One region of the Photobacterium sp. BZF1 genome, then DNA from elsewhere that is predicted to be linked to it. Evidence: predicted binding sites of a transcription regulator. Region 1 holds the regulator's gene; the other holds the start of a gene.

Region 1 (5,505 bases):
TCGATGTCAGCCAGATCGCTGAGTTGCCGGATGAGGAATACTTTGGTCCTTTGCTGCAGGTTGCCCGTTATCATGAGCTGGATGATGCGGTGGAGAAAGCCAATGATACCCGCTATGGGTTGTCTGCCGGTTTGGTTTCAACCGATGATAGCGAGTGGCAATACTTTATCGAGCATATCCGTGCCGGGATTGTGAACCGCAACCGCCAGTTAACCGGGGCCAGTGGTGATGCGCCATTTGGCGGACCGGGAGCATCTGGCAACTTACGGCCAAGCGCCTATTACGCGGCAGACTACTGTGCGTACCCGATGGCATCGATGGAAGGTGAGCAGACTGAGTTACCTGCCCAGTTATCACCGGGCATCACGCTTTGATGGCCGTCAATCATTCACCAGCCAAAGAGGATAGCGAGCACATGGAAAGGGTAGAGCAACTATTTTCCGGGTTGTGGCAGGATTATATCCAGCGCCTGTGCCCGTCAGCGGCCCAGGTACATGATCTGCTGACCGAAGAAGAGCCGCTGCTCAATGACCATATTGCGCTGCGGACGTTTAATTTGCCAATGGTCGGCCTCGACCGTTTGGCAGCCCCGTTCATCGCGATTGGCTACAAGCCTTGCGGCCGCTACAAGTTCGAGGCCAAGAAACTGTATGCCGAACACTTCGAGCACCCCAACCCGTTAGCTCCTAAAGTGTTTATCAGTGAATTGATGGTCGGGCAGTTCAGTTCTTTGCTGCAGCAAACGGTCAGGGATCTGGTTAACCAGGTCCCCGAGCAAGCGATGCATGATCCGGCCTTCCTCTATGGCGGGCGGTTATGGGATTTGGACTACGCGACCTATGAACTGTTGGCAGCAGAGAGCGAGTATGCCGGCTGGTTAGCTGCCCATGGCTTCGGCGCCAACCACTTTACAGTGAGCATTAACCAGCTTGAGCAATTTACCGAAGTTGCCGAGGTCAATCACCTGCTGCGCCATAACGGCTTCGAGATTAACAGCGGCGGTGGTGAGGTCAAAGGTAGCCCCGAGGTGATGCTTGAGCAGTCGTCGACCATGGCCGACAGGGTGGAAGTAGGCTTTACCGATGGTGTCTATACCATTCCCGGTGGCTTCTATGAGTTTGCCAAGCGCTACCCGAAAGAAGACGGTGAGCTATATACCGGCTTTGTCGAAGCATCGGCAGACAAGATCTTCGAAAGTACCGACGCCAGTTAGCCACTCTTTTACCGGTTCGGTTTTTCACTGGGAACAAAAAGGCCGACGGCAACCATTGCCATCGGCCTTTTTAATATTTGGTCCCCATAGGCCTGAACTTAACGGTTTTAATGCTTGAGGCTGTCGAGCGGGTAGCCCAAATGGGATTCCGGCGTGTGGCGCTTCACCTTTTCGTGCTGTTCAAGGTAATGGCGACTGTCACTGAACCCGGTCATTTCAATAGTATCGGGCAGGGGCGAAATAACGCCGCGATGTAAGTGGTGGGTGCTATGCGGTGAAAAGCGTTCGATGTCCATACCGGTATTCCATTACAGGTGATGAGGTTGATATGCACAATGTAGCACCAAGCGAGCCAGATACAAGCATAAAAACAGTGATGCGGTAGACAGTAATGCCCTGAAAGCATGAAATGGGAGCGCTGCGGGTAATAAAAAAGCCGCACAGGGCGGCTTTTAGATATTGGTGTGTATTACGGAGAGCTAACGGCTTAGCGCGTACCGTAAACAACAATTGTTTTGCCGTGGGCAGAAATCAGGTTCTGCTCTTCCAGCATCTTCAAGATACGACCTACAGTCTCACGGGAACAGCCAACGATTTGGCCGATTTCCTGACGAGTGATCTTGATTTGCATACCGTCTGGGTGGGTCATTGCATCTGGCTGCTTAGCCAGATTCAATAGAGTCTGTGCGATACGGCCTGTTACGTCCAGAAATGCCAAGTCACCAACTTTCTGGCTTGTCACCTGTAGGCGGCTAGCCATTTGCGCAGATAGGCGCATTAGGATGTCTGGGTTTACCTGGATAAGCTGGCGGAATTTCTTGAAAGAAATTTCTGCGACTTCGCAAGGGGTCTTAGCACGAACCCAAGCGGTACGCTCTTGGCCTTCTTCGAATAGGCCTAATTCACCGATGAAGTCACCTTGGTTTAGGTAAGACAGGATCATTTCCTTACCTTCTTCATCCTTGATCAGGACCGCAACAGAACCTTTGACGATGTAGTAGAGCGTCTCTGCTTTTTCACCCGCGTGGATCAAAGTACTCTTTGAAGGGTATTTATGAATGTGGCAATGGGAAAGAAACCACTCTAGAGTTGGATCTGTTTGAGGTTTACCTGGAACCATATTACTAACTTCCTCTGCGTTTGTTGCCCAACAACGACGTCCTTCAAAATGCGGCTGGGCCTAACCATAATTAGTTCGTCGTTTAGGATATTCAGTCAACCGCTGGGCTGCAAGCTCACGTGAATAATTAGTTCAGATTTTATCTTTTTTCGGCGCGCTTTTCTTGATATTGATCTATGTGAAAAGGCCATTTTGTAGTCATAAGTGTGCACATGATCACACAGTTGCTAACAAGTGCCGAAACCCCGTAAAAGTTGTAAGGAGAAAGCAATGCAATCACGAGTGAAATGGGTCGAAAATATGACCTTTCTTGGACAGTCAAATTCCGGTCATAGCGTGGTGATGGACGGGAATGGTGGCGAAAAAGCGCCAAGCCCAATGGAACTGGTTTTGATGGCTGCGGGTGGATGTAGCTCGGTGGATGTGGTTGACGGACTCAAGTCAGCAGGCCAGAAAATTACTGGTTGTGAAGCGCAAATCAACTCGGTGCGCCGTGAGCAGGCCCCGCGTATTTTCACTACGGCCAACCTGCACTTTGTGGTCACGGGGATGGGTCTGGATGAAGTCATCGTAGCCAAGACGGTTGCCGACTCGCTTGAGAAATACTGCTCGGTATGCCTGATGCTGGGTGAAGGCGTCGAGATGACCCACTCGTACGAGGTGGTGGAAGAGTAATTCGGCGGCAAAAGATGGCGATGGGCCAGAGGCAATGGGAAAATCACGCCTATCGCCTATCGCCTATCGCCTATCGCCTATCGCCTATCGCCGGCGCTCTTACCCAATCTTTCCTGTATCAATCAGCTGCTGGATCAGCGGCCGCATAATCAACTCCATCGCAAAGCTCATTTTGCCGCCGGGCACCACGAGGGTGTTATGGCGCGACATGAATGACCCTTGGATCATTGACAGCAGGTAAGGGAAGTCGACATTTTTGATGCCTCGGAAACGGATCACCACGAAACTTTCATCCAGGCTAGGGATGGCCTTGGCACTGAATGGGTTCGAGGTATCGACCGTCGGGACCCGCTGGAAGTTGATATGGGTGCGGGAGAATTGCGGGGTAATGTAGTTGAGGTAATCGTCCATCGAGCGCACGATTGACTCCATTACGGCTTCGCGGGAGTGACCACGATCCCGAGTATCTCTGACGATCTTCTGGATCCATTCGAGGTTGACAATCGGCACCATGCCGATGAGCAGATCGACATGCTGGGCGGCATTGACCTCGCCATCGACCACACCACCGTGTAGGCCTTCATAGAATAGCAAGTCAGTATTTTCAGGCAGAGTTTGCCAAGGGGTAAATGTCCCTGGCATCTGGTTATACGGTACGGCTTCGTCAAACGTGTGCAGGTAACGGCGGAACTGGCCGCTACCGTCTTCGCCATATTGGCGGAAGAAAGTTTCCAGCAATGGGAAATCGTTGGCTTGGGGGCCGAAATAGCTGATATGGCGGCCTTGTTCTTTGGCCTTGCGGATTTCGACGTCCATTTCCGGACGGGTGAAGCGGTGGAAGCTATCACCTTCAAGCCAGGCAGCATTGATGCTCATCATATTGAACATCTTACGGAATGCTTCGGAGGTGGTAGACGTTCCCGCCCCCGAGGACCCTGTTACTGCAATAATGGGGTGTTTTGCAGACATGACAAACCCTGTCGTTAACATTAACGGAAAGAGTTATTAACAGGGCTGGGCGGTAAGGTCAAGCCAGGATGTCAAAAATGCCGGGTCTACAGAGTTCGGGGCAAGGTTAACTTTGGCCCAATTGGCGTTTGGATTTGATATCGATAGTCTCGTGCAGTTCGGAATACACAATCACCGCTTCACCGCTTTGCAGTTGCTTGCGTACCCGGTCAACCTTGGCGGCCAGTGACAACTCGCGCTCGCCATAGTCAGTCCCTTCGCGCAATACGAAATGCTCGATAATGTTAGTCAGGGTATCAGGGTCAAGGTCTTGCCAGGGGATGTTCATGGTTACGGCTTTTCTGTATCGGATGGTAAGGGCAATTATATTGGCAAATGCATCAGTTGTAGAGGGGGAAAGCGCAAGGCCAGCGGCTAGCGGCGAATGGCCCCTGGAAGAGCACAGAGCAAGAAGCTTGATCTCATTAGCGCTTTAGCTAAATCTTTGTATCGCCTATCGCCTATCGCCTATCGCCTATCGCCTATCGCCTATCGCCTATCGCCTGTTTAAACCACTCCGGTACCGTCTTCTCGAGCCAGAAATCCGGCTGGCGCCATGATCCGGTGACAAACCCGACATGGCCGCCGTATTGGCAGAGATCGTATTGGATGTGTGGCGGCAGCGGTTCTGTGGGGATCACCGCCTCGGTCATGAACGGGTCGTCCTTGGCATGGATCACCCTAAGTGGAACGGCCACGTCAGCAAGGCGGGGCAGGCCACTGCAGCGCTGGTAATAATCGGCGGCATCTTTGAAGCCGTGTAGCGGCGCTGTGACGTGTTCGTCAAACTGCCACAGGGTTTGCAGTTGCCCTGCGACTTCACTTGATACCGGCATATCACCAGGCAGGGCTGCGATTTTCCGGCTCAGGTTACGCTTCATCGAGCCGAGTAGGTATTGCTGGTAGATTTTGGAGAATCCCTGCTGGATCCTTTCCGAGCAGGCAGCGAGATCCAACGGCGGAGAAATCACCTGAGCGGCGGAGAGTTCGGAGTGCTCCCCACTTTCTGCTAGGTAGTTCACCAGCATATTACCCCCAAGCGACACACCGACGGCGACAAAGGGCTGGGTAGGTAATTGTTGGCGCAACCACTGGATAAAGAAACGGGCGTCGCTGGTTTCCCCCGAGTGGTAGCTACGCGGCATGCGGTTCATCTCGCCACTGCAGCCGCGAAAGTGCATCATTACCGCGAGCCAGCCTTGTTGCTTGGCGGCATGGAGCAACCCATTTGCATAGGGGCTGTGGAAACTGCCTTCAAGGCCATGGAACAGGATCATCACCGGCTGCTCGGGGTGGCAATCGGCAACAGGCGCTGTCCAGGCTAAGTCGAGGAAATCACCATCAGGCGTTTCAATCCGCTGGGTGAGGGGAGTGAACAATGGCTTGCGACGCAAAAAGCGCGGCAGCAGGGTTTGCAGGTGGGGGTTTGCTAGCCCTTTGGCTGGCTGGAAAGCCATTGTCATAACGGTTCCTCGAAGTGGTTCTATTT
Region 2 (5,505 bases), on a different contig from region 1:
CGCCAAGCACCAGACAACAGCCAAACACCCATAACTCGTTGCCATACATAGACAAAATGTCGGCCATACTACTCACACCAATGACAACACAACAAGGCTACTTACCGGCACGGATAAAACCGCCCAAACCATGGCCATCAACAAACTCAATCGTATTGCGCCGCACTTCATCAGCATAGGTTGCTGATAGGGCGAAATCTGCCAACTGCTGCATATCACTCACCGATACATGGCGTAACATATATTTTATCTTTGCCACATTACGGGTATTCATACTCAGCGAACGGTAACCCATCCCCACCAGCAACAAAGCACCAATAGGATCACCGGCTAACTCGCCGCAGACACTGACCGGCAACTGTAACTGCTGGCTCACGTCAATAATATGCTTGAGTGCATGGATCACTGACGGATGCAGTGCATCATAGACACCGGCAACCCGAGAATTGTTCCGGTCAACAGCCAACAAATATTGGGTTAAGTCATTGCTACCAACAGAAATGTAGTCCACCCGCCCTTTCAGGACCGGTAACTGGTAGAGGATGGAAGGGACTTCAATCATGATCCCGATACGCGGCCTACGCAGTGTATACCCCTGTTCGGCAGCTGTTTTCGCCACCTCGGTATAGGCCCGCTCAATCAGGGTCAGTGACTCGTCCAGTTCGGCAATACCGGAAATCATCGGCAGCAGGATATCCATGTTGTCATGGCCAATACTCGCCTTGAGCATCGCCCGGACTTGGATCAAAAAGATTTCTGGGTGATCGAGGGTAAAACGTATTCCGCGCCAGCCAAGGAACGGGTTGTCCTCTTCAATCGCCAGGTATGGCAAGGGTTTATCCCCACCAATATCCAAGGTTCGCATCACCACCGGTTTACCGCAGTAGGTTTCGAGGATCGACTGGTATTGCTGGGTTTGCTCTTCCTCAGAAGGGAAACTACGCTGCAGCAAGAAAGGCACCTCTGTACGGTACAAACCCACGCCATCAACCCCCCGGTTAACTGCGATACTGGTATCGGCACTGAGACCGGCATTGAGAAAAATATTGATCCGCTCGTTATCCAGCGTCGCCGCCGGTTTATCCAGTCCGGTTTCAACCACGGCGGCTAGTTCTTGCTCTTCCTTCTGTAGGCGAAGGTATTCAGCCAGCACATGGCGGTTTGGGTTGACCAGAAGATCGCCCCGGTAGCCATCAACAATAACCTGACTGTTATGAATTTTCTCCGGTACAAAATCAACACCCATTACCGCAGGGATCCCAAGCGCCCTTGAGAGTATCGCAGCATGGGAGTTAGCCGCCCCTTCTTGAGAAACGACGGCAGCCAATTTATCGCGTGGCACACTGGCTAGCATGGCCGCAGTCAACTCGCGGGTCAGCAACACCACCGGCTCATCCCAAGCATGCTCGGTAACTTCTTCGTTAGCCAAAAAGAACAGCAGCCGCTGTCCGAGTTCACGGATATCTTGAGCCCGTTCTTTGAGGTAGGCATCTTCCATGTTGGCAAAACGGGCAGAATAAGTTTCGACCACTTGGCGAATCGCCCACTCGGCCAAATCCCCCCCCGCGATCTTGTGGAACAAGTCCTTGCGCAGCATGGGATCATTGAGCAGGTGGCTGAACAAGTCGAAAATCGCCAGCGTTTCTTTGTGCAACTCACTATCGAAGCGCTTGCGCAGGCGACGGAATTCAGCACTCGCCAGTTCGATGGCAATACTCAGCCGTTCTTGCTCTCCCTCCCGATCCAAACAGGAGGCAGGGGAGACCAACTCTAACCGAGGTTGATTATCATCCCACCAAGCACGGGCAACCGCGACACCGGTCGATGCCGCTGAACCAACCAAATGCAAGCCATTATGTTGATCCGGCCACATCCCCTGCGCCTTGGCATGGGCCAGCAACACTGCCAGCTGCGCCGCCAGGGTAACCATGAACGACTCTTCGCTTTCATCGAACTCACGCTGCTCACGCTGCTGGATAACCAACACACCCAAGACCTGGCGCTGGTGAATAATAGGGGTACCAAAAAAGGAACTGAAAGATTCTTCCCCGATCCCGGGAAGATGTTTGAAATGGGGGTGATGGCGCGCGTCGGCGACATTGATTGGTTCGGCCCTATCGGCAACCAATCCCACCAGGCCCTGCCCAAAAGGCAGGCCGACATGACGGTGGGGCTTTCTTAGCCCCTTGGTTGCCATCAAGGTAAAACGCTGTCGCTGCTGATCAGCAATGTACACCGAACAACACTCGGTTTTCATTGCCTTGCAGGTGCTGATCACCAGTTGTTCCAGGGCATCAAGCAGACTCGGGGCAGTCGCCACCTTTTCAACAATTTCTCTTAGTTGCGTCAGCATAATCCGCCCCGCTCCCTACCAACTGGCCTAGCCGCGTTTGCCCCGGCGCTTTTTTCGTTCTTTGCGCTCTTTAAAAGGCATGGCTATGGCAGCAAATTCTTTTAATGCTCTGCGATAAACATCTCGCTTGAAGGACACAACCTGACGCACCGGATACCAATAGCTGACCCAACGCCAACCATCGAATTCAGGCGTGCTGCCACGCTGCATATTCACCTTTGACTCATCGCACTCTAGACTGAGCAGAAACCATTTCTGCTTTTGCCCGATACAAACTGGCTTAGAATCCCAGCGCACCAGTCGCTTGGGTAACTTGTAGCGAAGCCAATGGCGGCTTGACGCCACAATACGTACATCCTTCTTGGTTAGCCCTACTTCCTCGTAGAGTTCCCGGTACATAGCTTGTTCAGGCGTCTCACCCTCGTCTATACCACCTTGCGGAAACTGCCAGGAATGTTGTCCATATCGTCGAGCCCAGAATACTTGGCCATGGCTATTACAGATCACAATACCCACATTTGGGCGGTACCCATCGCCATCAATCACTGGACGACCTCAATTAAATCTCTATTAATAGTGATTTTTTCACAGACAACCCAATGGGTAAACAAACATTGTTATTTATCCTTCTATTTTCCTAGCCAAGCCTCATAATCTGGATAACTTTTGACTTCTGGCTACTTTATAAACACCACAATGAGACCCAGCCCACATTTATACACGATTTCTGTGGATAGAATTGTGAAGAAGCCGTCAATCCCGCGGGTTACTGTTCCATACTTGATAGTAGACATGCCATAAAAAACCATTTCAACCAAATAAAAAAACCTTTATAAACATAGGTTAATTACAATTTCATTAATGTTCACACTCCATTGTGACAAGATCATTTCTGCCACAACTTTAGATCGGTCAAAGATCAACCAGCCATCATTTTATCCACATCAAAAAGCAGCAACCACTCAAAAAACCATCACACAACTGCTCAAATTAGCAACCAACCCCTGTATAAAAACACATATTCAACCAAATAAAGTTTTTTCGCCCATTTAGCTGTGGATAACTAGATAATAGGATCCTCGGATGCAGCTATGGTAGGATCGCCTGCCACAAACAAGGTAGACACCATGCAACCGACGCCGAAGACAGAACAGGAACTATTGACGCGAGCCAATGCACTGGCCGGGATGACCCTCGGTGAGCTGGCGAACATGGCAAATATCACCGTTCCCCCCGATCTTCGACGTGATAAAGGCTGGGTGGGGCAACTGCTGGAATGGCACCTCGGCGCCACAGCCGGCAGCAAGCCGGTACCCGACTTTGCCGAACTTGGCATTGAGCTCAAGACAATTCCGGTGGGGTATCATGGCAAGCCATTAGAAACGACTTTTGTCTGTGTTGCCCCTCTGATTGGGTTACACGGCTTACGTTGGGAAAACAGCCATATCCGCCACAAACTTGCCCGTGTACTGTGGATCCCGGTTGAAGGTGAACGGGATATTCCTTTAGCTGATCGCCATGTCGGCTCGCCACTGTTATGGAGCCCATCGCCAGAGGAGGAACAGCAGCTCCGGCAAGATTGGGAAGAATTGATGGATATGATAGTGCTAGGCCAGGTTGAACAAATCACAGCGCGTCACGGCGAAGTGCTACAGTTACGCCCGAAAGCGGCCAACAGCAAAGCGCTGACAGAAGCCTATGGTGCCAATGGCCAGCCGATCAAAACCCTGCCGCGTGGCTTCTACCTCAAGACCCAGTTTACGGCAGGCCTGCTGGAAAAGTATTTTATCCTTTAGCCAACGGCTGATGCTTTAGCTCTGTCCTAGAGTGCGATTGTCATATCCTCACGGCAACTAGCCACCTGGCCATCCGGCGAGAACTCATCATAGGGATCGATAATCCTGAGGGTCACACTGGTGATCCCAAGAGGCCGCAGTAGATCCCCCGCCTGCTCAATCGACTGGAACTTAACCATCTCGCCGCCATCGGTCTTTAGTGGTTCAAGGTGATGTTTATACTCGACCTCTATCAAGTAATCGGAGCAACCGGCATAACTCGTCAGAATACACGCAGGGATGGCCCCATTACCTGCTTTTGTCCAGTGCTTAAGCTGTGACAGCTTCATTTTGCCTCTCCCCAACATTGCCCAATAAAACAGCCCAATACAGCTTAACTATTGGTCACAATCATTATCCCAGCAAGGTCAGGATAGAGACTCGGAAGGGTGTTGTGGGACTTCTCACACTATTGTACTCGCGCTATAGTCGAAAAAAGAACATCTGCTGAGTCCAAGGAGGGCTAATGAAATACCACAAGATCCCACACTCGAACCTTGAGGTCAGCAAAATCTGCCTCGGTACCATGACCTTCGGTGAACAGAACAACGAGCAAGAGGCCCATAGCCAACTTGATTTGGCTTTTGAACGCGGGATCAACTTTATCGATACCGCAGAAATGTATCCCGTTCCCCCCAACGCTAAAAGCCAAGGATTAACTGAGACCTATATCGGTAACTGGTTGAAAAAGACCAGTAACAGGGACAAAGTGGTGCTGGCAACTAAAGTGGCGGGGCCGCGGAATACGCCGTATATCCGGCCTGAGATGGCTCTCGACCGGCGCAATATCCATGATGCCGTTGAAGCTAGCCTCAACAGGCTACAAACCGACTATATCGACCTGTACCAAATTCACTGGCCACAGCGCGAAACCAACTGCTTCGGCCAGCTCAACTACCAATACCAGGAAGATCATTCCGGGGTCACCCTGACCGACTCGCTCGCCGCATTGGACGAATTGGTCCGGGCTGGAAAAATCCGTTACATCGGCCTGTCCAACGAGACCCCGTGGGGCGTGATGTCATTCCTGCGTCTGGCAGAAAAACACAATTTGCCACGGGTTGTCACTATCCAGAACCCCTATAACCTGCTCAACCGCAGCTTTGAAGTGGGACTATCGGAAATCAGCCACCATGAAGGGGTCGAACTACTAGCCTACTCACCGCTCGCATTCGGTACCCTCAGTGGTAAATACCTCAATGGTGCTCGTCCACAAGGCGCACGCTGTACCTTGTTCGAGCGTTTCTCACGTTATTTCAAGCCGCAGGGCATTGCTGCCACCGAAGCCTATGTCAACGTTGCGCACAAGCATGGGTT

What was found. The regulator CRP, encoded in region 1, controls carbon source genes, mostly activating them, when cyclic AMP is high. The targets are predictions, from matches to a motif close to TGTGANNNNNNTCACA.
Region 2: a site for CRP is predicted at 3,051-3,066, ahead of rppH (RNA pyrophosphohydrolase). Genes of this name have one in related genera too.

What each region holds. Positions count from the first base shown of each region.
Region 1 is NZ_JACSOF010000050.1:20,955-26,459, forward strand. Features, by position in the region: gene astD (succinylglutamate-semialdehyde dehydrogenase) at 1-374, shown strand, start outside; gene BIZ37_RS13015 (DUF1338 domain-containing protein) at 416-1,213, shown strand; gene BIZ37_RS13020 (hypothetical protein) at 1,321-1,509, opposite strand; gene crp (cAMP-activated global transcriptional regulator CRP) at 1,701-2,333, opposite strand; gene BIZ37_RS13030 (OsmC family protein) at 2,604-3,008, shown strand; gene BIZ37_RS13035 (phosphoribulokinase) at 3,108-3,977, opposite strand; gene BIZ37_RS13040 (YheU family protein) at 4,084-4,305, opposite strand; gene BIZ37_RS13045 (hydrolase) at 4,499-5,473, opposite strand; gene BIZ37_RS13050 (TIGR02444 family protein) at 5,500-5,505, opposite strand, start outside.
Region 2 is NZ_JACSOF010000077.1:21,764-27,268, reverse strand. Features, by position in the region: gene BIZ37_RS17415 (sulfite exporter TauE/SafE family protein) at 1-49, opposite strand, end outside; gene ptsP (phosphoenolpyruvate--protein phosphotransferase) at 98-2,353, opposite strand; gene rppH (RNA pyrophosphohydrolase) at 2,381-2,899, opposite strand; gene mutH (DNA mismatch repair endonuclease MutH) at 3,481-4,149, shown strand; gene BIZ37_RS17395 (DUF6482 family protein) at 4,176-4,478, opposite strand; gene BIZ37_RS17390 (NADP(H)-dependent aldo-keto reductase) at 4,655-5,505, shown strand, end outside.